One region of the Cupriavidus sp. FW306-1B-F12B genome, then DNA from elsewhere that is predicted to be linked to it. Evidence: predicted binding sites of a transcription regulator. Region 1 holds the regulator's gene; each other region holds the start of a gene.
What was found. Region 1 encodes FNR, which switches genes on or off when oxygen is low (the NO sensors DNR and NnrR bind a similar motif). Its sites were predicted from a motif close to TTGATNNNNATCAA; they were not measured.
Positions count from the first base shown of each region.

Region 2: a site for FNR is predicted at 6,624-6,637, ahead of AC3WLE_RS07855 (OmpW/AlkL family protein). Genes of this name have one in related genera too.
Region 3: a site for FNR is predicted at 7,335-7,348, ahead of ubiU (ubiquinone anaerobic biosynthesis protein UbiU). Genes of this name have one in related genera too.

Region 1 covers NZ_JBYSXC010000018.1:88,867-98,395, forward strand. Annotated here, with positions in the region: gene scpB (SMC-Scp complex subunit ScpB) at 1-274, opposite strand, end outside; gene AC3WLE_RS26150 (sulfite exporter TauE/SafE family protein) at 843-1,601, opposite strand; gene fnr (fumarate/nitrate reduction transcriptional regulator Fnr) at 1,680-2,405, shown strand; gene AC3WLE_RS26160 (hypothetical protein) at 2,468-2,713, opposite strand; gene AC3WLE_RS26165 (hypothetical protein) at 2,710-2,919, opposite strand; gene ccoG (cytochrome c oxidase accessory protein CcoG) at 2,949-4,421, opposite strand; gene ccoP (cytochrome-c oxidase, cbb3-type subunit III) at 4,471-5,388, opposite strand; gene AC3WLE_RS26180 (cbb3-type cytochrome oxidase subunit 3) at 5,391-5,555, opposite strand; gene ccoO (cytochrome-c oxidase, cbb3-type subunit II) at 5,559-6,221, opposite strand; gene ccoN (cytochrome-c oxidase, cbb3-type subunit I) at 6,240-7,688, opposite strand; gene ccoS (cbb3-type cytochrome oxidase assembly protein CcoS) at 7,844-7,990, opposite strand; gene AC3WLE_RS26200 (heavy metal translocating P-type ATPase) at 7,994-9,529, opposite strand, start outside.
Region 2 covers NZ_JBYSXC010000003.1:337,421-346,949, reverse strand. Annotated here, with positions in the region: gene AC3WLE_RS07880 (FeoA family protein) at 1-81, shown strand, start outside; gene feoB (ferrous iron transport protein B) at 97-1,953, shown strand; gene AC3WLE_RS07870 (DUF6587 family protein) at 1,968-2,285, shown strand; gene AC3WLE_RS07865 (hypothetical protein) at 2,720-4,069, opposite strand; gene leuA (2-isopropylmalate synthase) at 4,660-6,357, shown strand; gene AC3WLE_RS07855 (OmpW/AlkL family protein) at 6,701-7,345, shown strand; gene AC3WLE_RS07850 (AMP nucleosidase) at 7,423-8,910, opposite strand; gene AC3WLE_RS07845 (GNAT family N-acetyltransferase) at 9,098-9,487, shown strand; gene AC3WLE_RS07840 (NADPH-dependent F420 reductase) at 9,512-9,529, opposite strand, start outside.
Region 3 covers NZ_JBYSXC010000004.1:44,133-53,661, reverse strand. Annotated here, with positions in the region: gene ytfE (iron-sulfur cluster repair protein YtfE) at 1-593, opposite strand, end outside; gene norR (nitric oxide reductase transcriptional regulator NorR) at 745-2,310, shown strand; gene AC3WLE_RS08460 (polyhydroxyalkanoate granule-associated phasin) at 2,463-2,891, shown strand; gene AC3WLE_RS08455 (histidine kinase N-terminal 7TM domain-containing protein) at 3,101-4,675, shown strand; gene ubiT (ubiquinone anaerobic biosynthesis accessory factor UbiT) at 4,685-5,149, opposite strand; gene AC3WLE_RS08445 (U32 family peptidase) at 5,146-6,078, opposite strand; gene ubiU (ubiquinone anaerobic biosynthesis protein UbiU) at 6,126-7,172, opposite strand; gene AC3WLE_RS08435 (NAD(P)H-dependent flavin oxidoreductase) at 7,440-8,609, shown strand; gene AC3WLE_RS08430 (hypothetical protein) at 8,704-9,529, opposite strand, start outside.

The sequences.
Region 1 (9,529 bases):
TCACCGCGCGCGAATATTTTGGCGGCTTTTCAGGATTCAGCCGATCCAGGTATTCACGCATTTCCGGCCGGCTCTGGAAGCGCCAGCCGCTGGCCAGCGCCACCAGTTCCACGCCGCGCGGCCGCCAGTCCTGGCGCAGTTCATCAAGCAGCACGCGGATGGTGTCTGCGCCGACGTCGTCGTCAAACAGCCGCCGCAGATCATTGACGCGCAGCGGTTCCTGCGCGCAGATCAGCGCCGTCTCGAGGACGATCTTCGCCTCTTGGGTATTCATGTTGATGGTGTGCAGCCTGTCTTTGCACCTGCTCCCGGACGGATCCGGGGCACCGGAGATTTTGGATACAGCGGTGCGAAAGCCACCGCCATCTCATTGCGCAGCTAGCCGGATACCTGCTGCATCCAAGCCGTGCACTTCCCTATCTTTGCATCGAGTTGCCGGGCGTTCCGGCAGGAGATCGTTCGCATGCCGTTATGGGCCAGCCAGCGAACCTCTTGCGTAGCGCGTCCGCACATATCGGACGTCGCTGTCAGCGAACTGAAGGCCTCGGACGCAAGAAAAACGGGTATCGGGAGCAAGGCCGGCATCGCCAACACCGCAGTGCCAGCCGGACTTTTGAACCAGATCTTTTGAACCGGATGGACTTTGGGGACGGGACGGGCATCGAAAACCTTCCGCTTCCCCTGCCCTGAACTCGCCTTCTGGTATGAAGGCCGCCTGGCGCTGCTCGCCCGCTGCTTACCGCGGCTCACAAGACGCCGCGCGATACCGCAATGTTGGCGATTGTATGGCATTCCCGCCCCCGCCTGCAACCATCATCCGTTGCCCGCGCGGCGCCGGCGCCTCAGAACACCAGGCAGAATCCATGCTCGGCCAGCGAATGTGGCAACAGCACCGCTCGCGCAATGCCAAGGCCGCCGAACGCCATCACCGCCAGGCCGGCACCCAGGCGCACGCCGGGACGTCGCGACAGCGTACGCAAATAGCCCGACAGGCCGGAGAGCACCAGCAGGTTAGGCAGTGTGCCGAGCCCGAACACGCCCATCACGAGTGCGCCGGACGCCGCATTTCCCGCCAGCAGCGCCAGCGTGAGCGCCCCATAGACCATGCCGCACGGCACCAGTCCCCACGCCAGGCCCACGCCATATCGCCGCGCCAGGCCGCCGCGTGCGCGCACAAACGACGGCATGCCGCGTGCCACGCCAGCCAGCCGGCGCGCCACCGTTGCGCCGGCACGCGCCGCCAGCCGCTCCAGCCAGTCGACGGTAAAAGTGTTGCCGCGCAGCAACCGCCAGCCCGACCATAGCAGCATGACGCTGCCTGCGCCGAACAGCCAGCGCTGCACCGGCAGATAGTCCTGCTTCCACGCCGAAGCACCGACCGCGCCCAGCGCGGCCCCAAGCAGCATATAGGTCGAGATCCGGCCCAGGTGCATTATCAGCAACTCGCCCAGCCAGGCGGCACGGCTGGGCACAAGACTGATCGTGGCCGCCGCCCCGCGGCGTTGCTCCACGGCCAGCGCCACGCCGCCGCACATGGCAGCGCAGTGGACCCCGCCCAGCAAAGCCAGCAGAAAAACGCTGATCAGTACGCCAAATGTCAATTCTCACTCCCTACCACATCACATCGCACGGTAAAATGTCCTTATCGCGCCCTCGCTGCCATTTCTAGCAGGTTCCAATTGCTCACCTCCATTCCCATTACCGAGATGTCACCCCGCTGCTCCACCTGTGCGATGGGGCAGCTGTGCCTTCCGGTCGGCATGTCGCAGCAAGACCTTGCCAAGATGGACACGCTGGTTCAGGAACGCATCCGTGTGCACAAGGGTGAAACCCTGTATCGCATGGGCGATCCGCTCACCGCGGTCTATGCCGTGCGCTTTGGCACGCTCAAGACCCACGTCACCACTGAAGACGGCCGCTCGCAGATTACCGGCTTCCACCTGCCCGGCGAAATTGTCGGTCTCGACGGGCTGGGCGAGATGCAGCATGCCTCCGATGCCGCCGCGCTGGAGGACACCGAAGTCTGCGTGGTCCGCATGAGCGAGTTGCAATCGCTGTCGGCAGACCTGCCGTCGCTGCAGCAGCAGTTCCTGCGCCTGATGGGCAAGGAAATCACGCATGACCAACTGATGCTGGTCACGCTGGGCTCGATGCGCGCCGAGGAACGCCTTGCCGCCTTCCTGATCAACCTCTCTGAGCGCCTGTCGGCGCGCGGCTATTCGGCGTCCGAGTTCGTGATGCGCATGAGCCGCGAAGAGATCGGCAGCTACCTGGGCCTGAAGCTCGAAACCGTCAGCCGCCTGTTCTCTCGCTTTGCCGAAGCCGGCCTGATCCAGATTCGCCAGCGCCACGTCAAGCTCGTGGACATCGACGGCATCAAGCAACTCTACAGCCGCTCCTGCTAAGCGGCCAAGGCGCTGTCATGGCCGCATCCGGCCATGACAGCGCAGGCCTCACGGCAGCCCGCTTACTCCAGTTCGTCGGTATCGCTGAGCCGCGTCGGCATGGTGTAGAGCGTCAGTCCGCTGGACAACGCGCAGAACACCCAGGCCATCAGGAAGCCGATGGTGTAGACCGATTCGCGGGACGCTTCGATCGGCTGGCCGAAGAAGCTCAGGTCACCGGGATCCACCACCGAAAACACCGTCGCGGTCGCAAACCCAGCCATCAGGAACGCCGGCCAGAGTACCCACATCAGCCAGCGCAACCTCATGGCTGCCTCACAGCGGCAGCCTTGGGCGGCGCGGCGTCGACCTTCTCGACCACCAGGCCATGGCGCGTTGCACCCTGCACCGGCATGTCCGGATGCGCGGATGCCAGCCAGATTGTCACGCCGCACGCCACCATCGCCACCAGCGGGCCGCTCATCAACAGCCACGGCCACGGCTCCTTCCACCACGGATTGCCTTGCTGACTCATCTTGTCCCCCTTCATCTTGACGACTAGCTTCACAAATCGCGCGGCACGATGAAACTGGTGGATTGCCGGATTTCGGCATGCCCCCGCTCCGTGCCTTCGCTCGTCACTGTCACGTTGATCTTGTGCGTGCCCTGCGCCGCGGCCTCGATCGGCACGCGGATCCGGATCGGCAGCAACCGGTTGGACGTCGGCGCCAGCGATTCGGCCTGCTTGTCGTATTCCACCGTCAGGTTCTTCAATTCGTCGCTGTCGGCGCGCACGCTGATCTGCATCGGCGCTTCGGTGGTGTTGATCAGCTGCAGGCGATAGACATTCTCGATCCAGCGGCCTTCCACTTCACGGCCGAGCGCACCACGGTCGCGGATGATGTCGACCTTCAGCGGCGTGCGCAGCGCGATCGAAGCCATGAACCCGGCCAGCAGTGCCACCCAGATCACGGAATAGATAACGACGCGCGGGCGCAGCAGGCGCTTGCGCGATGCCGCCGCGGACAAGCCCTTGCGCATCGCGTTTTCCGAGGTGTACCGGATCAGGCCGCGCGGATATGCCATCTTGTCCATGACCTGGTCGCAGGCGTCGATGCAGGCGCCGCAGCCGATGCACTCGTACTGCAGGCCGTCGCGGATATCGATGCCCGTCGGGCACACCTGCACGCAGATGCTGCAGTTGACGCAGTCGCCAAGCCCCGCCTTGTGGTGGTCGGTCTTGCGCGACCGGCTGCCGCGCGGCTCGCCGCGGCCGACGTCGTAGGTCACGACATAGGTATCGCGATCCACCATCACGCTCTGGAAGCGCGCATACGGGCACATGTACTTGCACACCTGCTCGCGCATGAAGCCCGCATTGCCCCAGGTGGCGAACGCGTAGAACAGCATCCAGAACGACTGCCACGGCCCCAGCGACAGGCTGAGCACCTCGCCGCCCAGTTCGCGGATCGGTGCGAAATAGCCGATGAAGGTAAAGCCGGTCCAGAGCGCAATCAGCACCCACAGGAAGTGCTTGGTCGCCTTGAGACGGAACTTGCGCAGGCTCCACGGATCGCCGTCGAGCCGGATGCGGGCGATGCGGTCGCCTTCGACCCGCCGCTCGATCCACATGAAGATCTCGGTGTAGACCGTCTGCGGACAGGCATAGCCGCAGAACAGCCGCCCCGCGATCGCCGTGAACAGGAACAGCGCCAGCGCCGAGATGACCAGCAGCACCGCCAGGTAGATGACGTCCTGCGGCCACAGCACCAGCCCGAAGATGTAGAACTTGCGCTCGCCAAGGTCAAACAGCACGGCCTGGCGGTCATTCCATTGGAGCCAGGGCGTGCCGTAGTAGATCAGCTGGGTCAGGATCACCAGCCAGACCCGCCAGCTGGAGAAGGCGCCCGTCACCGAGCGCGGGTAGATCTTGCGGCGGACCTCGTAGAGCGTTTCGTCAGAGGTCTCGCCCGGCGCAGCGGCCGACCGTTGCAGGTCGGCCGCCCGGGCCATTTCTTCGGTCCCGGGTGCGTTCATGGGCATGCTCTCCCGCGAGCTGCCAGCGCCCGCTCACATGAGTCGTCGGTCATTGCCCGGCTCCGCCCCCAGTGTTGGACAAACCCCAGACATAGGCCGTCAGCATCCGGATGCGTTCAGGCGTCAGGATCTCCTCATGCGCGGGCATGTGGTTGTTGTGGCCCTTCAGGATGGCGTCGACGATGCTGCCTTCCGAGCTGCCATACAGCCAGACGTTGTCCGCCAGGTTGGGCGCGCCGAGCGCCTGGTTGCCCTTGCCGCCGGCGCCGTGGCATGCCACGCAGGTCGTCTTGAAGGCGCCCTCGCCACGCGACGCACGGATCGGGTCCGACGACAGGCCCGACAGCGAGCGCACGTATTGCGCCACGTCGCCCGCCTGCTTGGCGTCGATGGCCGCGGCAAACGGCGGCATCACGCCATTGCGGCCCTTGGTGATGGTCTGCTGGATGATGTCGGGTTCGCCACCATAGAGCCAGTCGCTGTCCGTCAGGTTCGGGAAGCCGCGGCTGCCGCGCGCGTCCGAGCCGTGGCATTGTGCGCAGTAGTTCAGGAACAGGCGCTGGCCGATCTCGCGCGCCTGCGGATCCGCCGCTACCTGCTTGACGTCCATCTTCAGGTACTTGGCGTAGATCTCGTTCTGCATTTTCTCCTGCGCCGCGCGGTGCGCGGCAAGTTCGCCCTGCGTGGAGAACTTCAGCACGCCGGCATACGAACCCAGTCCCGGGTACAGCACCAGGTAGGCCAGGCTGAAGATGCAGGCCAGCAGGAACATCCACATCCACCAGCGCGGCAACGGGTTGTTCAGCTCGCGCAGGTCACCGTCCCAGACATGGCCGGTGTCTTCAGTGCCGCCGGCGGTCTTGGCGACCTTGCGTTGCGAGAACAGCAGCCACACGCACCAGACGATGCCGATGAGCGCGATAGCGGCAATGTAATAACTCCAGAATTCGGAAATGAAATCGCTCATGGCTAGGTGTTCCGGCTCGATGTTGTCGTGGTTTCGTCAGGCAGCGCGAACGGCAGCATGGCGGATTCCCGGTTGGCGGCCTGCCGGCCGGCGGACCAGGCCCACCAGCAGATCCCCAGGAAGACGACCATCGACACGACGGTCGCAATGGCAGTGATCATGGCCATGGCTTACTCCTTGGGTGCCGCGGCCGCGGCGGAATCCACGCGGACGTTGCGGCGGTTGGTGCCCAGGCCTTGCAGGTAGGCAACCAGCGCATCTTCTTCGGTCTTGCCCTTGAGCTCGTCCGGTGCCTTGGCGATCTCGGCATCCGTGTACGGCACGCCCAGGCGCACCAGCGCGCGCATGCGGGCCTGGATGTCGTTGGTGGGCAGCTCGGCCCTTTCCAGCCACGGGTACGATGGCATCACCGATTCCGGCACCACGTCGCGCGGATTGCGCAGGTGGATGCGCTGCCAGTCATCCGAGTAGCGCCCGCCCACGCGCGCCAGGTCGGGACCGGTGCGCTTGGAGCCCCACAGGAACGGGTGGTCGTAGACCGACTCGCCCGCCGTGGAAAAGTGGCCGTAGCGCTCGGTCTCGGCCTGCAGCGTGCGGACCTGCTGCGAGTGGCAGCCGACGCAGCCTTCACGGATATAGATATCGCGGCCCATCAGCCGCAGCGGCGAATACGGGGTGATGCCCGGATCCGGCTCGGTGGTGGAGTGCTGGAAGAACAGCGGCACGATCTGGACCAGACCCGCAATGCTGACCACGAGGATCGTGCAGATGATCAGCCAGCCGATGTTCTTCTCCAGCGTTTCGTGGGAAAAGAAGCGTTGTTTGTCGGACATCTTTCTATCCTGGATTGATCAGTGGGCAGAGGCAGTGATGCTGGCCGGAATCGGCGCATCCACTGCGGGCTTGCCGACGATGGTCTTGAGCACGTTGTAGGCCATCAGCAGCATGCCGGACAGGAAGCACAGGCCACCCAGCAAGCGAATCAGGTAGAACGGGTACTTGGCCTTGACCGCTTCGACGAAGGCATAGGTCAGCGTGCCGTCAGGCTGCGTGGCGCGCCACATCAGGCCTTCCATCACCCCGGCGATCCACATCGAGGCGATATACAGCACCACGCCGATGGTCGCGATCCAGAAGTGCCATTCGATCATCCTGACGCTGTACATCTGCTTCTCGCCGAACAGACGCGGGATCAGGTAGTAGAGCGAGCCGATCGAGATCATCGCGACCCAGCCCAGCGCGCCCGAGTGCACGTGACCGATGGTCCAGTCCGTGTAGTGCGAGAGCGCGTTGACGGTCTTGATCGACATCATCGAGCCTTCGAACGTGGCCATGCCGTAGAACGACAGCGCCACCACCAGGAACTTCAGGATGGGGTCGGTGCGCAGCTTGTGCCAGGCCCCCGACAAGGTCATGATGCCGTTGATCATGCCGCCCCACGACGGCGCCAGCAGGATCAGCGAGAACACCATGCCCAGCGACTGTGCCCAGTCCGGCAGCGCGGTGTACTGCAGGTGGTGCGGGCCGGCCCACATGTAGGTGAAGTTCAGCGCCCAGAAGTGGACGATGGACAGGCGGTAGGAGTAGATCGGGCGCTCGGCCTGCTTGGGAATGAAGTAGTACATCATCCCCAGGAAGCTGGTGGTCAGGAAGAAGCCCACGGCATTATGGCCGTACCACCATTGGATCATCGCGTCCTGCACGCCGGCATAGGCCGAGTAGGACTTCCACAGCGACACCGGTATCTCGATGTTGTTGACGATGTGCAGCAGCGCGATGGTCAGGATGTAGGCGCCGAAGAACCAGTTGGCGACGTAGATATGCCGGGTCTTGCGCTTGACGATGGTGCCGAAGAACACGATCGCGTAGGCCACCCAGACCGCGGTGATCAGCAGGTCGATCGGCCATTCCAGTTCCGCGTATTCCTTGGAGCTGGTGATCCCCAGCGGCAGCGTGATGGCGGCGGCGACGATGACCAGCTGCCAGCCCCAGAACGTGAACGCGGCCAGCGGGCCGCAAAACAGGCGGGCCTGGCAGGTGCGCTGAACCACGTAGTACGAGGTCGCGAACAGCGCGCTGCCGCCGAAGGCGAAGATCACCGCATTGGTATGCAGCGGCCGCAGCCGGCCAAACGACAGCCAGGGTGTGTTGAAATTGAGTTCGGGCCAGATCAGCTGTGCTGCCAGCAGCACGCCGACGGCCATGCCGACGATCCCCCAGACTACCGTCATGACAGCGAACTGTCTTACGACGCCGTAATTGAAGGTGTCGACGCGTGAAGACGCGGCAGTGACATCCATTCAGACCCCCAAAGCTTAGAGAAAAGAAAAAACCTACTGACAGTGTGACTTTAGAAAAACCATGCTGCGTGTGCGTTGATCTTTATCAAGTCGCTCAGGGCATGCATGGAACCTGCGTGCTGGACCCCGGTCGGAGGGCGCGCCGCGCGGCAGGTTCATGGCTTGTCGTTGTCCAGCAGGATCGATTCGGCGGGCCGGTCCAGGTCGTCGTACTGCCCGGCATGGAGGGCCCACCACAGCGCGCCCGCGATGACCACGACAAGCACCAGGCTCATCGGCACCAGCAGGTAAAGCGTTTCCATCAGTCAGACTCCCTTGTGGCGCGGCTTGCCGGCGCGCAGCAGGCGCCAGGCATTGGCCACCACCAGCAACGACGACAGCGACATGCCGATGCCGGCCATCCAGGCCGTGACCAGCCCCGTCGCTGCGAGCGGGATGGCCACCACGTTGTAGAAGAAGGCCCAGCCCAGGTTCTGGCGCACCACCCGGCGCGTCCGGCGCGACACCGCCAATGCGGTGGCGATCTCGGCCACGCCGCCGTGCGTCAGCACCGCGTCCGCACCGGCCTGGGCCAGCGGCGCGCCGCTGCCGATGGCGATCGACACCTGGGCCTGCGCCAGCACCGGCGCATCGTTGATGCCATCGCCCACGGCCAGCACCACCGCCCCGCCCTGCTGGAGCCGCGCGACGTAGTTGCGCTTGCCTTCCGGGGTGACCGCGCCGGCCACGCAGGCTATGCCGAAGTGCGATGCCCACCAGTGGACCGCTTCGGCGTGATCGCCCGATACCAGGTGGCAGCGCACGCCCAGTTCGCGCAGCCGCGTGAGCAACTGCGGCGTCTGCGTCCGCTCCACATCGGCCAGGACGAAGCGCGCCAGCGGACCCGCTGGCGCGCCCAGCCACACCACGGTGGCGCCAGGATGGTCCGCGTCGCTGCGCCAGGTGTCCGGTGCCTGGCCGCTGTCGGGCGCCAGCGCCGCGACAAAGTCGGCGCGGCCGAGCCGCAGGCGTTGGCCATCGACGATCGCCTCCAGGCCCTGGCCCGGGACGTTGCGCATGTCGGACACCTGGAGCGGCATGCCGGCGTTACCCTGCGCCGCGGCCACCAGCGCACGCGCGATCGGATGTTCGCCACCGCGCTCCATCGCGGCGGCCAGCGCCAGGCATCGGGTCCGATCGGCGTCAGCCAGCGGCTCGACCGCGGCCACGGCAAAGCGCCCTTCGGTCAGCGTGCCGGTCTTGTCGAGGACCACGTCGGTGACGCGCGCCAGCGTCTCCAGCGCGTGGCCGCGTGTCAGCAGCACGCCGCGGCGCGACAGCGCCGCACCGGCCGCGGCCAGTGCGGCCGGCGTTGCCAGTGACAAGGCGCACGGGCAACTGACCACCAGCACCGCAATCGTCACCAGCAAGGCGCGCGACGGATCGATCCAGAGGCCCCATACCAGCCCGGTCAGCGCCGCCAGCCCCAGCAGCGTCGCCACGAACCAGCCCGCGACGCGGTCGGCCAGCGTGGCCAGGCGCGGCTTTTCAGCCAGCGCGCGGTCCAGCACCGCGACGATCTCGGCCAGGCGGGTGCCGGCGCCGACGCGTGTGATCCGCAGTTCGAGCGGGCTTGCCGTATTGAAGCTGCCGGCCAGCACGGTCTCGCCGGCGGCGCGGCGCACCGGGCGGCTCTCGCCGGTCAGCATGGATTCGTCGAGCTCGCTCGCGCCCGCCACCACGGCGCCATCGGCGGGAACGATCTCGCCGGCCTTGACGCGGATCAGATCGCCCGCACGCAGGCGCGCGACCGGCACACGCTCGCCGGCCGCACCCGTCGCGACCAGCCGTTCGCAGGTGGC
Region 2 (9,529 bases), on a different contig from region 1:
AGCGCCTCGGTCACCAGCATCGGCCCCGCCACGCAGGGCGGCGACCAGACCGCCAAACCGTCCGCAAAACGGACTGCCTGAGCCTTCCCCCGGATTATGTCTGCAGCTCCTTCCACTTCTGCCCTGCGCATTGCGCTGGTCGGCAATCCCAATTGCGGCAAGACCGCACTGTTCAACCGCCTGACCGGCAGCCGCCAGAAGGTGGCCAACTATGCGGGCGTGACCGTCGAGCGCAAGGAAGGCTACTTCGTGTCGCCGGCCGGGCGCCAGGTGCGCATCCTGGACCTGCCGGGCGCCTACAGCCTGCACGCGGCCAGCCTCGATGAAGCCATCACGCGTGATGTCTGCCTGGGCAGGCGCGCCGGCGAGCAGCGCCCGGACCTGCTGGTGTCGGTGGTCGATGCGACCAACCTGCGCCTGCACCTGCGCTTCGTGCTGGAACTGCGCCGCCTGGGCCTGCCCATGGTGGTCGTGCTCAATATGAGCGACGCCGCAGCGCGGCGCGGCATCCAGATCGATCGCGACAAGCTGTCGGCCGCGCTGGGCGTGCCGGTGGTCAGCACCGTGGCGGTGAAGCACGACGGCGCCGCGACACTGGTCAGCCTGCTTGACGACACCCTGCCGCCGGCCCCGCCGGTCACGCCGGAACCCGCCAACGACATTGACGTGCATGCCGAGGTCAACCGCCTGCTGGCGGCCGCGGTCAGCATGCCGGCGCGCACCGCCGCGCTCGATGACCGCCTCGACCGCATCGTGCTGCATCCGGTGATCGGCCTGCTGCTGCTGGCGGTGCTGCTGTTCCTGATGTTCCAGGCGGTGTTCTCGTGGGCCGAGCCGTTGATGGACGGCATCGAGGGCGGCGTGCACTGGGCCGGCGAGATGCTGGGCGCCTACCTGCCCGACGGCATGCTCAAGAGCCTGCTGGTCGACGGCCTGGTCGCGGGCCTGGGCAGCGTGGTGGTGTTCCTGCCGCAGATCCTGATCCTGTTTCTGTTCATCCTGACGCTGGAGGAATCCGGCTACCTGCCGCGCGCGGCCTTCCTGCTGGACCGCCTGATGATGGGCGCGGGGCTGTCGGGGCGCTCGTTCATCCCGCTGCTGTCCAGCTTTGCCTGCGCCATCCCCGGCATCATGGCCACGCGCACCATCCAGGACCCGCGCGACCGGCTCACCACCATCCTGGTGGCGCCGCTGATGACCTGCTCGGCACGGCTGCCGGTGTATGCGCTGCTGATCGGCGCCTTCATCCCCGAGCGCACCGTGATGGGCCTGTTCAACCTGCAGGGGCTGGTGCTGTTCGCGCTGTACGTGGCGGGCATCGTCAGCGCGCTGGTGGTGGCCTACGCGCTCAAGTTCTTCCGCCGCGACCGCACCGACCATCCGCTGCTGATGGAGCTGCCGTCGTACCGCATCCCCAATCCGCGCGATGTGGCCATCGGCCTGTGGGAGCGTGCCCGCATCTTCCTGTCGCGGGTGGGCAAGGTGATCCTGGCGCTGACGGTGCTGCTGTGGTTCCTGTCGTCCTTCCCGTCCGCGCCCGTGGGCGCGACCGCGCCGGCCATCGACTACAGCTTTGCCGGCATGATCGGCCATGCGCTGCAGAAGGTGTTCGCACCGGTGGGCTTCAACTGGCAGATCTGCATTGCGCTGGTGCCGGGCCTGGCTGCGCGCGAGGTGGCCGTGGGCGCGCTGGCAACCGTCTATGCGCTGTCGGGCAGCGAAGAGACCGTGGCCACGCAGCTGGCGCCGATGATCGCCGCGCAATGGTCGCTGGCCACCGCGCTGTCGCTGCTGGCCTGGTACGTGTTCGCACCGCAGTGCATCTCCACGCTGGCAGTGATCCGGCGCGAGACCGACTCGTGGAAGGTGATGGCGCTGTCGGCGGCCTACCTGACCGGGCTGGCCTACCTGGCGGCCTTCGTGACCTACCGCGTCGCGCTGATGTTCAGCTGAGGCACCGCGCCGCCATGACCCTCTACCACGCCATCGAAACGCTGCTGGTCCCGCTGATCGTGCTGGCATGCGCGGTGTCGGTGATCGCGCGCTACGCGCCGCGCACGCGCGAGCGCGTCAAGGCGGCGCTGGCCGCGCGCCTGGGCGGCGGCGCCGCCACCGGCTGGCGTGCCCGGCTGGTGCGCTGGCTGGCCCCGCAAGCCGCCGCGGGCTGCGCCAGCGGCTGCGACGACGGCGGCTGCAATACCTGCGGATCCAACACCGCCGGCACCACCTCCGGCACGCAGGACAAGCCTGCCGAACAGGTGATCCGCTTCGTGCGCAAGCGCTAAACGGCGCGCTTTCCTCCTCTACAAATCCACGCAGAAACGGGTACGCCCGCTGCTTCCGCCCGGCGCGGAGGCAGCGCTTTGCGCTCGCCTGCGAGCTGTCCTGCGGCGATAAAACATGCCTGAAAGGGCTGGCATTTTTGCACGCAGAAACGGGTACGCTTTGCGTACTGGGCTTGCCTGGTGCGCATATAGGGGACGTCCCGCAAAGGCAGGCTCAGCCTTGTCCCGACGCCTTTGCTGGCCTGCCCCGGCAGCACCTGAAACGCTTGGCGCCGGTCACGCAGAAACGGGTACGCTTTGCCGGCATCCCTCCCGACGGCCGCTTGTTCTCCCGCTTGCGGGAGAGGGGGAGCAAACCGGCAGCCTGCAATTTGCCGCCAAAGCGAAACGCCCTCCGGATGGAGGGCGTTTCGCCAGGCGCGGGAACCTGCTGCTTACTTGACCGTACCGTAGAAGACCAGCTTCAGCGGCGTATTGTCGGCGACGGCATTACAGGTCACGGTAAGAGTGAAGTCGCCCTGCGCTGTGCCCGTGACGTTCTTCTGATGATCCGCGACGCCAGGCGACAACTCCACCGGGCCGGTGCTGGTCCACGCCCAGTTGATGCACGCGGTGTACTGCGCATCGTCGCCAAGGTGCTTCATGCGCGCGGTCACCGGGATACTCATCGGCGGCATCAGCAGCAGCGTCATCGGATCCTGGTTGTCGCCAACCAGCGCCCAGACCGGGTTCTCGGTCACCGTCAGCGTGGCGCTGCGGCGTTCGCCCAGCCTGGTGCTGACAGCTGTCACCGTCAGGCTGCTCTGGACCGGACCCTTGTCGTTGGCGAGGCTGGTGCTGACCGTGGCGTCATGCGTACCCGCCGCTTCCGATGCGGACAGCGTGGCCGAGGTCGCCGTGTAGGTCCAGGCGCCGTCGAACTCCGCGGTCACGTCCTGGCCGTCGTGGCGCAGCACACGCGAGCTGAAGGTTTCCGGACGGTTGCTGAAGACCTGCAGCGCATTCACCTCGCGGCCGCCCTTGGTCGTCACCACGCGATAGGCGGCGGCGCCGTTCTTCTGCACTGTCACCACGATCAACCCGGCAATGGCATGCCCGTCCGGTGCGGTCACCGATACCGAGACACTGGCCGTGGCCACGGCGGTGGGTGAGCTGTTGCTCGCCTTCAGCGTGGCGCTGTTCTGGCTGGCCGTGACCTGGACCGCGGAGCCGCTGCTGGACCATGCCCAGCTGTTGACGCTGGCAGATACATCGGCGCCGTTGCTATCGACCAGCGATACCTTGACCGGCAGCTCCTGCCCGTCGCTCATCGACAGGCTGCTGTTCGGGATCGACAGGCTGTAGCTCAGCGCCGAGGCCGGCACCACGGTGATGGTGGCGGATTGCGCGGGCAGCTGCACCGTGGTGTTGTCGGCGCCCTTGACGCTCGCCACCACCTGGACAGTGGTCGTCCCGGTTGCAATACCCTTGACCACGGCGCTGGCCGGCGTGGTGGCACTCGGCTCCACGGTGGCAATGCCGCTGTCGGCACTGGTCCAGTTGAAGGTGGTGTTGCCGGAGACGTCGACGCCGTTGCTGTCCACTGCCAGCGCGCTGATGGTGATCGTGCGGCCGACGCCGACCTCGCCCGAGGTCACGCTCATCTTCACCGTATAGGTCAGCGGCGTGGAACCGCCTGCGTTTGGCGTGGTGGGCGTGCTCGAACCGCCGCCGCCACCGCAAGCTGCCAGCAGCATGGCCATGGCAGCGCCCGCCAGCCAGGATGCCCACGTTCTCAGTCTCATGATGTTCCCCCCAGTCATGTGTTTTTTCCCGCGCTACCAGCCTAGGCACAAAGGTGCCAGCGCAATACCGGCCAGAGGACTGAGGCGTAGCGCACAGAGCATGCGCGTGGTTCATCCTTTCAGCGCAGCGGTACCGCCATTCAGGCGAGGCAAACATGACCGGCAGGGTCCCGGCCGCATCCTGGCCCCAGCCGTTTGGCGCAAACCCGCGCATGGCAGTCCCCCGATCGGGCCACGTTCGCACCCGGCGCTCCCCACGCTTGACCGGGGCCGGCCTTGTCGACTAACCTTTGCCAGTCATCCGGCTCCTGCCGGATGCGCACCAACCACGAGCGGCCCCGGCCCTCCTCCTCCAGGCACGATGAACCGTTACACCAGCACACTCAGCCAGGCTGCCGATGCGTCCCGCATCGCTGCCCGCGCGCGCGTGCTGGCTGCCCTGGCATCGGGCCGCGCCCTGCGCGCTTCCTCGCTACTGCTAAGCCTATCGACCGGTTGCCGGGCCTAGTGCCCCGTGGCAGTTCGGCAGCCTTTCGCCACCGTTTTTTCCGTTTTTCCTTTACTTCCCTTAGCGAGGAAGGAGACCCCGTATGCTCGGCAATCCCGCCACCAAGTACCAGCCCGCCACCACCGTCGACATCCCTGACCGCACCTGGCCCGCCCGCACCATCACGCGCGCACCGCGCTGGATGAGCACCGACCTGCGCGACGGCAACCAGGCCCTGATCGAGCCGATGAACCCGGCGCGCAAGCTGCGCTTCTTCGAGCAGCTGGTGAAAATCGGCCTGAAGGAAATTGAAGTGGCGTTCCCCGCCGCCTCGCAGACCGATTTCGACTTCGTGCGCATGCTGATCGAGCAGCAGCGCATCCCCGAAGACGTCAACATCGTGGTGCTGACGCAATCGCGCGAAGACCTGATCCGCCGCACCGTCGAGTCCGTGCGCGGCGCAGCGCGGGCCACGGTGCACCTGTACAACCCGATCGCGCCGGCCTGGCGGCGCATCGTCTTCAATGCCTCGCGTGAAGAGATCAAGGAGGTCGCGGTCTCGGGCACGCGCCTGATCAGGTCGCTGACCGATGCCATGCCTGGCACGGCATGGACCTATGAGTATTCGCCCGAGACTTTCAGCCTGGCCGAGCTCGACTTCTCGCTGGAAGTCAGCAACGCCGTCTCTGCCGCCTGGCAGGCCGGCCCGGACCGGCCGATGATCCTGAACCTGCCGACCACGGTCGAATGCAGCACGCCCAACGTGTTCGCCGACCAGGTCGAATGGATGCACCGCCGCCTGGCACGGCGCGAACACATCGCGCTGTCAGTGCACCCGCACAACGACCGCGGCACCGCGGTGGCCGCCGCGGAGCTGGCGCTGATGGCGGGCGCGGACCGCGTCGAAGGCTGCCTGTTCGGCAACGGCGAGCGCACCGGCAATGTCGACCTGGTGACGCTGGCGCTCAACCTCTATACGCAGGGCGTGGCACCCGGGTTGGACTTCTCCGATATCGACGCGGTGCGCCAGTGCGTAGAGCACTGCAACCAGCTGCCGGTGCATCCGCGCCACCCGTATGTGGGCGACCTGGTGTTCACCGCGTTCTCGGGCTCGCACCAGGATGCGATCCGCAAGGGCTTTGCACAGCAGCAGCCGGACGGCATCTGGGAAGTGCCCTACCTGCCGATCGACCCGGCCGACCTGGGCCGCAGCTATGACGCGGTGATCCGCGTCAACAGCCAGTCCGGCAAGGGCGGCATGGCCTACCTGCTGGAGCAGGTGCATGGCATCTACATGCCGCGCCGCCTGCAGATCGAATTCAGCCGCGCGGTGCAGGCCATGACCGACGACACCGGGCTCGAGGCGAGTGCCGATGATCTTTATGGGCTGTTCCGGCGCGAGTACCTGACGCAGGAAACGCCGCTGCGCTATGTATCGCACCAGCTGGTGTCTGACAGCGGCGGTGCCACGGAGATCGAAGTGCGGATGGTTCGCGACGGCAAGCCATGCAGCGTGCGCGGCACCGGCAACGGGCCCATCGATGCCTTCGTCAATGCGCTGGACTTGCCGGTACGCGTGATGGACTACCACGAGCATGCGATGACCGCCGGCGCGGATGCGCGCGCGGCCTGCTACGTGGAAGTGCGCGTGGGCGATTCGCCGACAGGGTTCGGCGCCGGCATCGACGCCAACCTGGTCACGGCCTCGCTGCGCGCGGTGATCTCGGGCGTGAACCGGCACCTGCAGGCCGGCTCTGGCGCAGCACGGGCCCCGCAGTCCGCCGAGGCCGCCGAGGCCTGACACCGCAAGCCGCCGCAAGAAAACCGGTGTGCCCCGCCCCCACGGGGCACACCCGGAAAGACGCCCTTGCGGACGCCCACGACATGCTCGGTGCCGATCCGCACACGCTGCATGCGTGCTCGGATCTTTCGCACAGCGTAAGGGGCAGCATCGCACCGCGCCACGAATAATTCCGCATGTGTTTAGAAGCGCCGGCGCAACTGGCACCGCGGCGCCTTCCTCGCTGTAGCGCCTGCGCCACGCGCGCCGGCCCCGTTCCCTGCTACTTGTTTTGGGTCAAAGCCCAGCCCGACCTGCTCGGCCAAACTGGGTCCGGATTTGATACCAGACCAAGCAGAACCTCATGAAAACACTCTCTCTTCGCACCCGGGTCACCTGTTCCGCCATCGCCGCCTGCGCCATGCTGGGCGCCTTCGCCACCCCTGCCGCCGCCGCGGACGATGCGCAGGGCAACTGGATGGTGCGCCTGCGCGGCACCTATCTCGACATGGCCAACAGCTCCGACCCTGTCGGCGGCGTCGGCCCCTCGGACCGCATCACGGTCAACAACAAGTGGATTCCCGAGTTCGACGTCACCTACTTCTTCACGCCGAACATCGCAGCCGAACTGGTCCTGACCGTGCCGCAGAAGCAGAACGTCTACCTGGACGGCAACAAGGTCGGCACCTTCAAGCATCTGCCGCCGACGCTGCTGGTGCAGTACCACTTCATCCCCAACGGCACCTTCCGCCCGTATGTCGGCGCGGGCCTGAACTTCACCCGCATCTGGGGCGAGAACATTGCCAACAACGCGCTGCAGCTCGATAGCTGGAGCGTGGGCCCGGCCCTGCAGATCGGCATGGACTACAAGCTGACCAAGAACTGGTTCCTCAACGCCGACATCAAGAAGATCTGGCTGTCGAGCGATGTGAAGGCCGGCGATGTCAAGGTGTCCAAGGTGAACCTGGATCCGTGGCTGTTCAGCATGGGGGTGGGGTATCGCTTCTGATCCTGCAGTGCCATGCAAAAGGCCGGCGCCAATCAGGCGCCGGCCTTCTGCTTTTCCGGATGAGCGCGGGTGCCGACCTACCGGAACGCCGGCTCATCAAAGCTGCGCAGCTTGCGCGAATGCAGCTGCTCGACTCCGTTCTCACGCAGGATGCGGATCGCCTCCAGCCCGATGGTCATATGCTGGCTGACACGCTGGCGATAGAAGGCGTTGGCCATGCCGCGCAGCTTGAGCTCGCCATGCAGCGGCTTGTCCGACACGCATAGCAAGGTGCCATAGGGCACGCGCAGCCGGAAGCCGTTGGCCGCCACCGCCGCGCTTTCCATATCGATGGCAATCGCGCGCGACTGGTTGAAGCGCGCATACAGCGACTTGGACTTCAGCTCCCAGTTGCGGTCATCGGTCGAGACCACCGTGCCGGTGCGCATGCGGGTCTTCATCTCGTTGCCGGACAGCCCGGTCACGCGCGCAACGGCCTCCTGCAGGGCCACCTGGATCTCGGCGATTGGCGGCACCGGCACCCACGGCGGCAAGTCGTGGTCGAGCACGTGGTCGTCGCGCACATAGGCGTGCGCCAGCACGTAGTCGCCGAGCTGCTGCGAGCGGCGCAGGCCGCCGCAGTGGCCCACCATCAGCCAGCAATGCGGGCGCAGCACGGCCAGGTGGTCGGTCATGGTCTTGGCGTTGGACGGTCCCACGCCGATATTGACCAGCGTCACCCCCAGCTTGTCTTCGCGCACCAGGTGATAGGCCGGCATCTGCGGCAGCGCGCGCGGGCGCGAGGCGTCGTCGGGTTCCGCGCCGCCCAGTTCCTGCATCACGTCGCCGGGTTCGACAAAGCGGGTGTAGCCGCCGCCGTCGCTGCTGGCCATCAGGCCCCGGCCCAGCTCGACAAACTCGTCGACATAGCGCTGGTAGTTGGTGAACAGCACGAAGCGCTGGAAATGCTGCGGTGCCGTGCCGGTGTAGTGGTACAGCCGCTGCAGGGCCAGGTCCACGCGCTCGGCCGGGAACAGCGACAGCGGCCAGGCCTCGCCCGGGATCGGCTCATAGGTGCCGTTGGCGATGCCGTCGTCGATGCGGCTCAGCTCGGGCAGCACGAACGATGCCTCCAGCTCGCGCGCCTGGGTGTAGCTGATGTCGGTGGTCGAAGCCTCGATCACGAACGGCAGCGGGATCGGGCGCCGGCTCAGCCCCACCACCACCGGCACGCGGTGATAGCGCATCAGCCGCTCGATCTGGTCGCGGTAGTAGTCCGCCAGCAGGTCGGGGCGAGTCACGGTGGTGCCATAAACGCCCGGGTAGGCCACCGTGCCCCAGGACGGCCGGCTGTCGGTGACCATGGTCTCGATGTTGACCGAGATGCCCAGGTACGGATAGCACGCATGCGCGGCCGAGGGCAGCGGCTTGCCGCTGGCGAAGGCATCGAAGCGCGCGCGCACGGCGCCGACAGAAGCTTCGTAGATGTCGCGGATGCGCGCGATCGCCGCATCCGCGTCGGTGAACTCGGCAAGCTGGTCGGCCGGATGTGCGGAGGAAAAGACGGGGGCGTTCATGGAGGCCATGATACCGCGCCGGCGCGCCGGCGTGAGCAGCACCCGACCCCGCCGGAAGCCAAATTGACGCGCCCGCGCCCGCTCGCTACACTCCGCCAATTGCGCGGCACGGGTTCCCGTGCCGTTCTCGACTCGCGGCGCCCCTGGTGGCAAGGGGCGGCGAGGGGCCGTACACGCTTTACTGGGAGAGCCGCCGATGGAAATCCGTAACCTGTTGCCCGACGACATCGAGGCAGCCAGACAACTACTGATCGCCAACGGCTGGGCCCACCGGGTTGGCGGCCCGGAGAAATTCGCACGGCTGGTGGCCAACTCCCAACGCGTGGTCGTCGCGGTGGAGCACGGCGAGATCGTCGGCTTTGCCCGCGCGCTGTGCGACGACGTCTGCGACGGCTTCCTGTCGATGGTTGCGGTCGCGCCCAGCCACCGCCGGCGCGGCATCGGCCGCGCCCTGGTGCGGCACATCGTGGGCAACGACCCCGACATCACCTGGATGCTGCGCGCGGCGCGTTCCTCCGAAGCCGCATTCTTCGGCCAGCTCGGCTTTACGCCGTCGATGGTGGCAATGGAGCGGCGCAGGCCCTGATCCGCCAGCGCGCCCGGCGCAGCGTCAGCGGGCGCCCATCTT
Region 3 (9,529 bases), on a different contig from region 1:
AGGCCCAGGTAGAGCGCGCGCCAGGTATTGCAGGCCGCGCGCGGCAGCGTGATGTCGTTGGTCAGCGCCGCCAGCCGCTGCAAGGCCACGCCGTGGTCGTCATGCTCGGCCCGCATCACCGTGATCGGCCGGCCCGCGGCAGCATGCAGGCCGCGCGACAACATCGGGAACAGCACCTGCTCTTCCTTCTGCATATGCGTTTCCAGCTCGCCCAGCATCTCGCTCAGGTGATCGGCCAGGCCAAGCGGGCAATCGGGCCGGTCACCGTGCACCTGCTCGACGCGCCGCGCCAGGCGGATCAGCTCGGGCAACTGCTCGCGATGGCGCGCATGGAAGCGCGTGAGGATATGGTCGATCAGCTCGGCCGGCACCGCCGTGTTCCAGTCCTGCGCCGACGGCCCTTCGTCCTGCAGCGCGCGCAGTTGGGCGTCGATGGTGCCGACGGCAGCCGCATCGAGACCCTTTTGCTGCGCGGCGTCGCGCAGGGTCTGCTTGCCTCCGCAGCAGAAGTCCAGCCCGTAGTCGTGGAAGATCCGGGTGGCACCAGGGATCAGGCGGGCCAGTTGGCCAAGCGAGTGGTCCTGCAAGGTCATGATGGTTGCTCCATGTGTAAGTTATGCCTGCACGACTTACGCGAGGAGCGTGCCTGAAAAAAACCTATCCGGATCAATGGGTTGAAACACTGACGGTAATTAATACCCTATACTTCTCGCGGTACTTATCACCCTGACGGTATTTTTAACCATGCTACCGAGCGCGATGTATCCCGAGTTGCTGGCCGACCTTGTCACCGACCTGCCGCATGCGGTGCGCCTGCAGCGGCTGGTCAGCATGCTGCGCACGCATTTCCGCTGTGGCGCGGTGGCGCTGCTGCGGCTGGAAGAAGACCACCTGCGCCCGGTTGCGGTCGATGGCCTGGTGCGCGATGCGCTGGGCCGGCGCTTTGCGGTCGGCCTGCACCCGCGCCTGGCCGCGATCCTGGCGCGGCGCGGGGTGACCTGCTTCCATCACGACAGCATGCTGCCCGACCCATACGACGGCCTGATCGACGAGCACGTCGGCGAGCCGCTGCCGGTGCACGACTGCATGGGCACCAGCCTGGCCGTGGACGGCCAGCCCTGGGGCGCGCTGACGCTGGATGCGCTGGCGATCGGCACCTTCGATGCCGCGGCCCAGGCCGAGCTGCAGCGGCTGACGGTGATCGTGGAAGCGGCCATCCGCACCACCCGGCTGGAAGGCGAGATCCGCGCACTGCAGCTGGCACGCGGCACGCCCGAGGCCGACGAAGGCACGGCCCAGCATGGCGACATCGGCGGCGAGATCATCGGCCAGAGCGAGGCCATCGCCAACCTGCTGCATGAGCTCGAAGTGGTGGCCGATACCGACCTGCCGGTGCTGCTGCTGGGCGAAACCGGCGTGGGCAAGGAGCTGTTCGCGCACCGGCTGCACCGCCAGTCGCGCCGGCGCGCGCAGCCGCTGGTGCATGTCAACTGCGCGGCGCTGCCGGAGTCGCTGGCTGAAAGCGAGCTGTTCGGCCACGCGCGCGGCGCGTTCTCGGGCGCGACCGGCGAGCGCCCGGGACGCTTCGAGGCCGCCGACGGCGGCACCCTCTTCCTCGATGAAGTCGGCGAACTGCCGCTGGCGATCCAGGCCAAGCTGCTGCGCACGCTGCAGAACGGCGAGATCCAGCGGCTGGGCTCGGACCGCCCGCGCCGCGTCAACGTGCGCGTGATTGCCGCGACCAACCGCAACCTGCGCGAGCATGTGCGCGACGGCTCCTTCCGCGCCGACCTGTACCACCGCCTGTCGGTCTACCCGATCCCGATCCCGCCGCTGCGCGAGCGCGGCAACGACGTGCTGCTGCTGGCCGGGCGCTTCCTGGAGCTGAACCGCGCGCGCCTGGGGCTGCGCAGCCTGCGGCTGTCAGGCGGTGCGCAGGCTGCGCTGCGCAGCTACCGCTGGCCCGGCAACGTGCGCGAGCTGGAGCATGTGATCAGCCGCGCGGCGCTGCGTGCCGTCAGCCGCGGCGCGGGCCGCAATGACATCGTGACGCTGGAGCCTGAACTGCTCGACCTCGACGGACTGGAAGTGCCCGCGGCACACCATGCCGGCGCCGGCATGGCCAGCGCGTTCGCCGCCCCGGCGCTTGCCGCAGGCATCACCCTGCGCGACGCGGTCGAGCAAACCCAGCGCGCCTGCATCGAACAGGCATTGAAGGACCAGGGCGGCAATTGGGCGCAGGCAGCGCGCCAGCTGGGTATCGATGCCAGCAACCTGCATAAGCTGGCCAGGCGGCTGGGGTGCAAGTAATTGACACACTAGGGTGCCAGGATGCCGGCATGGCGATGCGCGCCGTTACCGCATAAGCTAGTCCGGGTGTGCCGCCGCCCGCATCGCGGCATCGCCGTGTGCAGCAACTGCCGCCCCGCTGCGCGCACGCCCCACCACCGGAGATCCCCGTGATGATGACCGCAACGCAAGTCTTCTGGCCGCTCGGCTTCTGGCCGTTTCCCACCTTCTTCTCCGGCGCGCACCAGGTCGAGGCCATGCAGGCCGACCTGGCGGACAACTGGCGCCGCATGGCCGAGCTCAACCTGGAGTTCGCCCGCACCATGTATGAAGAATTGCAGTTCGATGCCATGGGCTCGATCCTCGCGCCGCAGCCAGAGGCCTTCTACGCGCGCGAGATTGCCTGCGAGCTGCCGCTGATCGGCGGCCCGCTGCACTATGCGTCGGCCATGCTGGAACTGTACGCGCGGACCCAGCAGAAGTGGATCGATGGCTGGGGCCACCTGCTGACGCGGGGCCTGATGCCTGACTGGCAAGGCATGCAAAAGGACGTCACCGACGTCCCCTTCTGGCTGGTCCGCGAAACCCCGCGGCCGGCATGACCCGGCCGCCCCCGCCTTGCGCCGTCGCGGCGATCATCCCGATCGGTTCGCCCGGCGCCAGGTAGTGGCGCGCGCGCGCCCCTTGCCTGCCACCTGTTGCATCGGCGCACCCACTGCCAAGCCAGCCGCGCAGCCCGGTATCATGCTGGCTGACGAGATCGCGGATCGCCGGAACCAACGCCCGGGTCTCGGGACGCGCTCCGCCTTCAATGCCCTCATATTCCCTGGTTCTCCTGCTTACCGTCGCCGTGGTCGCCTGCATCGGCATGGCCATCGCCACCTGGCCGCGGCGCGACGATCCGACCGTCCAGGCGTTCCTGGTGCTGGCATTCGGCGCGGCGACCTGGAGCGGCGGCCGCCTGCTCGAGATCAGCTCCACGGACCTGGAAGGGCGCATCCTGTGGGCCAAGATCCAGTACCTCGGGATCGTCGCCGTGCCGATCGGCTGGCTGGTGGCGATGGTGCACCTGAGCCGCCCGCGCTATGTGGTGCCCTGGTCCAGGCTGTGGCTGCCCGTGCTGGTGGCGGTGGTCACTGTGGTGATGGTCTTCACCAACGAGCGCCACCGGCTGATCTGGCCGCGCATCACGCTGATGCCTCCCGGCGTATTGCCGGGCGCGGTGTTCGACCACGGCATCGGCTATGCCGCGGTGGCGGCCTGGTCGTACCTGCTGCTGGGGGTGAGCCTGTATTTCCTGGTGACGGCTGAAGTGCCCAATGGGGCCTTGTCGCGGCGGGGCCGCGCCATCCTGGCGTCGGGCCTGGCCCTGCCCCTGGTTGCCAATGTCGCCTACCTCAACCGCTGGACCGGGCCGCTGGGCGGGGACCTGACGCCGGCGACGTTCTCGCTGATGGCGGTGCTGGTCTGGTTCTGCGCGCTGCGCACGCACCTTGACGATATCGGCCACTACGCCCGCCTGCGGGTGTTCGATGCCCTCAGCGAGGGCTGCGTGATCGTCGACAGCCACGGCGTCATCGTCGAATTCAACCCGGCCGCCGCGCAGCTTTGGCCGGCCCTGCGCCGCGGCGACCCCCTGCCCTCCGGCTGGGAAGCCGCGCTGCAGCACTCGCCTGCCGACACTGCCAAGCTCGCAGCCACGCCCTTCGTGCCGCCGGGCGCGCCCTTCGAGCTCACTGTGGAAGGGGTTGCCCGCCTGGACGGCAGGCAGATCGGCAGCCTGCTGTTTTTGCGCGACATCAGCCGCTTCCAGTCGCGCGAGCTGGCCCTGACCGCACGGCTCGGCCAGACCGAGGAACAGTTGTGGCAGGTGCAGGCCGACCTGGACATCGACGCCCTGACCGGCATCCGCAACCGGCGCTACTTCCAGCGCGAGTCGATCGCGGCCGTGACCCGGGCGTGCGAGCGCAACCAGGCGCTGGGCCTGCTGATCCTGGATGTGGACCAGTTCAAGCAATACAACGACCTGCATGGCCACGTGGCCGGCGACGACTGCCTGCGGCAGATTGCCGGCGCCCTGGCCCGCACGCTGTCCGGCGAGCAGTTCTGCGCCCGTCTGGGCGGCGAGGAATTCGCGGCGGTGCTGCCCGGCGCCACGCGTGAAGAGACCCGTGACGTGGCGCGCCGCATGGTGGCCGTTGTGCGCGATCTCGGCATCGCGCACAACGGCACGCCGGTGCAGCCGGTGGTCACCATCAGCGTGGGCGCGGTCTGGACCGTGCCGGAAGCGCCGCGGCTGGAGCCGCTGCTGCACCGCGCCGACAGCGCGATGTACCGGGCCAAGCGCGCGGGACGCAACCGCTTCATGCTGGACGGCGACGCCTGAGCGGTACGGCTACGACGCCGCACCTGCCCGCCCCACGGTGGCGCCGTGCAAGGCCACCAGCCGCGCCGCCGCCTGGCTGACCCATGCGGGCCGCGGCGCGGCGTCGAGCCAGTACTTGACCTCCAGGCCCAGCGCGGTATCGCCGCTGATCACCAGCCGGCGCTGGAAGAACAGCGTGTCGGTATCGGCCTCGCCGCCCAGCAGGCGCAGGTAGTCGACCGCGCAGGCGCGCAGCGTCAGCTCAGGCTCGGCGTCCGCTGCCGCGGCACGAAAGCGCCCGCCTTCGCAGCGGAACGGCACGGCCAGCCCAAGGTCCTGCACCGTCAGCAGGAAGGCGTGTCCGTCCAGTGCGGCCGGTGGCTCCAGCCATCCCGCCCGGCGCGCCAGCTCCAGCGCCGCCACCAGCGGCAGCGCCCTGGCACGGGCGGGCATGCGCCGGTGCACGCCCGCGATCAGCTTGTGCAGCGCGCTCATGCCCGGGCCTCCCAGGCGATGCCCGCGCTGCCGTGCCAGTAGCCGTTGCAGGGCTGGGCGCCGGCCGGGGTGATGCCGCTGCCAGCGGGTGCCTGTTCACCAGCACGAATCGCCGCGAGCTGTTGCACCACCTGCAGCGTGCCGGATGAGTGCGGACTCACACGCAGCATCCCCACGCCCATGCGCGCCATCGCCAACGCCTCTGCGCACAGGTCCAGGCAGGTGGCGCTCTGCGTCTGCACGCCGTTGAGCGTGAAGAACGCCTGCCCCTCGCCGGTGGCGGCCACCAGGCCGTCGGGATAATCCATGCAGCGGAACTCGCAACTGTCCTTGCGCAGGCGATGGTGGCGCGCCGTAAAGCAGCGCGCCGAGAACGCCAGCGGCAGCCGGCCCCAGACAAAGGCTTCCAGGCGCATGCCGGTGGGGCGCGCCGCTGCCAGCGCGGCCAGCGTTCCGCCATCCATCTCCACCGGCGCGACGCAGCCGGCCGCGCCCAGCCCGGCCAGCCACGCCAGCGTATCGGCGTGGTAGACATTGAGGTGGGGGCCGCCGACAAAGGGCCGCCCTGCCATGCAGCGCACCGCGCCCAGATCGTTGGCCTCGACCAGGTAGTCGTCCTGCGCGCAGGCGCGCCGCATCCAGGCGATATCGGTGTCGGACTCCACCAGCACCGGCGTCGACAGCACCACCTCCTTGCCGGCATCGCGCAGCATCTGCGCAATCTCCAGCCATTGCGCATGGCGGACTTCATGGCGGCGCGTACAGACGGTCTCGCCGAGATAGACGCGGTCGACCGGCGCATCGGCGACCGACGCATAGAACTGCATCACGGCCTCGCGCCGCCAGTAGTACAGCAGTGGGCCCAGGGCGATGCCGAAGTCGGGCATCGCTATGGTTTGCGGCATCGCGGCCGCGGCAATCTCTGGCATGGGAAGCTCCGTCATGGCCGGTTCAAGGCAGATCGATGTCATGGGTGTCACCGCCACGGCCGGTCGTAGGCGCCTTGCGTGACCTGGTCGCCTTCGGCATGGCGCCCCAGCGTGCTCTGCCACTCTTGCCGCGGCACGAAGCGCGCCGGATCGGCGCAGGCCGCGTCGATGGCCGCGCGCAGCACGCCGACCACATCGCCCACATAGCGCGGGCTGCGCTGCCGGCCTTCGATCTTGATGGCAGCGATGCCCATGTCGATCAGCGCCGGCAGCAGCGACAGCGCATTGAGGCTGGTGGGCTCTTCCAGCACGTAGCCGCGCTCGCCCTCCACCTCGAAGCGGCCCTTGCACAGCGTGGGATAGCCGGCCGGCTCGCCCGGCGCATAGCTGTCGATCAGGATGCCCGACAGCCGCGCCTGCATGGTCCCGTCCTGCTCGGTCCAGCGCACCGCGTGCGCGGGCGAGCAGACGCCCTTGTTGTTGGGCGAATCGCCGGTGGCGTAGGAGGACAGCAGGCAGCGCCCCTCGGCCATCACGCACAGGCTGCCGAAGCCGAACACCTCCAGCTCCACGCTGGTCTGGCGCGCCAGCTTGCCGATCTGCGCCAGCGACAGCACGCGCGGCAGCACCACGCGGCGGATATGGAAGCGCTCGCGCATCAGCTCGATGGCGTCGGCATGCGTGGCCGAACCCTGCACCGACAGGTGCAGCCGCAACCCCGGATGGCGCTCGCACGCATAGCCCATCAGGCCGGCGTCGGCCATGATGACCGCGTCGGCGCCAAGGTCCGCCGCCGCATCGACCGCGCGCTGCCATTGGGCCACCGCGCCCATCTGGGCAAAGGTGTTGATCGCGAACAGCACCTCGGCGCCGCGCGCGTGGGCTTCGGCCACGCCGGTGCGGATGTCGGCCTCGGTAAAGTTCAGGCCGCCGAAGTTGCGCGCGTTGGTGGCATCGCGCAGGCCCAGGTAGACCGCGTCGGCGCCGTGCTGCAGCGCCATGCGCAGGGCCGCCAGCGAACCGGCGGGCGCAACGAGCTGGGGCCGGCGCGGCACGTTCGCCGCGGTGGATGGGGCTGGGGAGACAGGGGTCATCGGTGATGGCGCCGGCGGCGGCGCGAAGATGAAGACAGCGGCCGATGCTAGCCAAGCGCTTGCAGCAGGGGCTTGACCGCGCGCAAACCCACGCCAACGGCACACCGCCCGCGTTGGCCTATGCCGGTTGGCGTAGGCCGATGGCAGGCCACCACCGCGCGCTTGACCTGCGGCAAACGCCGGCCCGTGCCGCTGTGCCACGCTTGCCCGGTCATCCACGCGGCTGGCCGCATGCCGGCCCCGCGCCCATCCTCTTCCGGAGATTTTATGAATCAACCCTGGCTCAAGCTGGCCGGCCGCCGCCTGCTGCCCATCGTGCAGGGCGGCATGGGCATCGGCATCTCGGCCCACCGGCTGGCCGGCGCCGTCGCGCGCGAGAACGGCGTCGGCACCATCGCCAGCATCGACCTGCGCCACCACCACCCCGACCTGATGGAACGCACCCGCGGCAGCCGTGACAAGCCCGCCATCGAAGCCGCCAACCTCGAAGCGCTGGATCGCGAGATCCGTGCCGCGCGCACGGCGTCCGAGGGCCGCGGGCTGATCGCCGTCAACGTGATGAAGGCGGTGGGCTCGCACGCCGCGCTGGTGCGGCAATCCTGCGAAAGCGGCGCCGATGCCATCGTCATGGGCGCCGGCCTGCCGCTGGACCTGCCCGAGCTGACCGCCAGCCACCCCAGGGTGGCGCTGATCCCGATCCTGTCCGAGGCGCGCGGCATCGGCCTGGTGCTGCGCCGCTGGATGAAGAAGGGCCGCCTGCCCGATGCCATCGTGGTCGAGCATCCGGCGCATGCCGGCGGCCACCTGGGCGCGGCCACCATCCAGGACCTGTCAGAGCCGCGCTTCTCGTTTTCGCGCGTGCTGGCCGAATGCCGCGAGCTGTTTGCGCAGCTCGGGCTGGCCTGGGACAGCATTCCGCTGATCCTGGCCGGCGGCATCGACAGCCATGCCAAGGTGCGCCACTGGCTGGGCGAGGGCGCCGCCGCGGTGCAGCTGGGCACGGCCTTCGCCGTGACCGAGGAATGCGATGCCCACCCGGCCTTCAAGCAGGTGCTGGCCACGGCGCGGCCCGAGACCCTGCGCGAGTTCACCAGCGTGGCCGGGCTGCCCGCGCGCGCGGTGCTGACGCCGTGGCTGTCGCGCTACCTGTCGAGCGAGTCGCGGTTGCAGCGCCGCGCCAAGCCGCGTGAATGCCTGGAGGGCTTCGACTGCCTGCAGGCGTGCGGGCTGCGCGACGGCATTGCCCGCATCGGCCAGTTCTGCATCGACCTGAAGCTGGCGCAGGCCGTGCGCGGCGACGTGGAGCGCGGCCTGTTCTTCCGCGGCCGGGGTGCGCTGCCCTTCGGCGAGGCGATCCGGCCGGTGGCGGAGCTGATGCATTACCTGTTGACGGGGGAAAAGCCTGCGGGGCTGACCCAAGCCCCGACACCAGCCTGACGCATGCCTGTCGTGCGTGCCGTAGCCAACGCCGCGCGAACAAGGCTCCCCTCGCCCGCTTGCGGGAGAGGGGTGGGGGAGAGGGCCGGAGTGTCTACGAAGTGAGGCGCGTCGGTATGCCGGCGCCTGCCCTCTCCCCCGGCCCCTCTCCCGCAGGCGGGAGAGGGGAGCAAACCGGCGGCATGGAAACCTTGTCAGCAATGCGCGGCGGTAATCCGCCGCGCTTCCTCATCTCCCGCATGCATCGCAACGCTCCCAGCAGTTGCCACCCCAGCCACGCATTGGCACCCGCCAGCAGCACGCCGCCAGCGCGGGCCAGCGGCGCCGGCGCCAGCGGCACCGCCAGCAGCAGGACGTAGGCAGCCAGCAGCAGCCATGCCTGCCGCCGTTGCCGGCCCGGCACGATGATGGCCTGCATGGCCGGCACCCGCGCGCGCGGCGGCAGCAGCCGGCGCAGGTGCAGCCAGGCCAGGAACGGCACGATCTTGCCGAGCATGGCCGTGACCGGCAGCACGCCCACGCCGACCAGCGCCATGGTGCCGGCCCACCATGCCAGCGGCAGCCCGGCGGCGGGCAGCACCACGGCCGCCGCCCCCAGCAGCGCCGCGCCTGCCATGCTGGCGCATGCCACCGGCCAGAGCAGCCACAGCGGATCATGGCGCCGCCGCGCGCACAGCGTGCCGGCCAGCCCGCATGCGCCCACCACCGCCACGAACGCCAGCCACACGAGCAGCACGCCATGCGCCAGTGCCCGGTGATCCGGCCACAGCATTGCCGCGGCGCTGAACAGCGCCAGCGGCAACCAGTGCGCCATGGGCAGCCAGCGCCCGATCGCCGCCGGCAGGCGCGGCGACTGCCAGAACATCGGCAGCACGGTGGTGGCCACGCCGGTCACCAGCGCGGCCAGCCAGCCGCCCAGC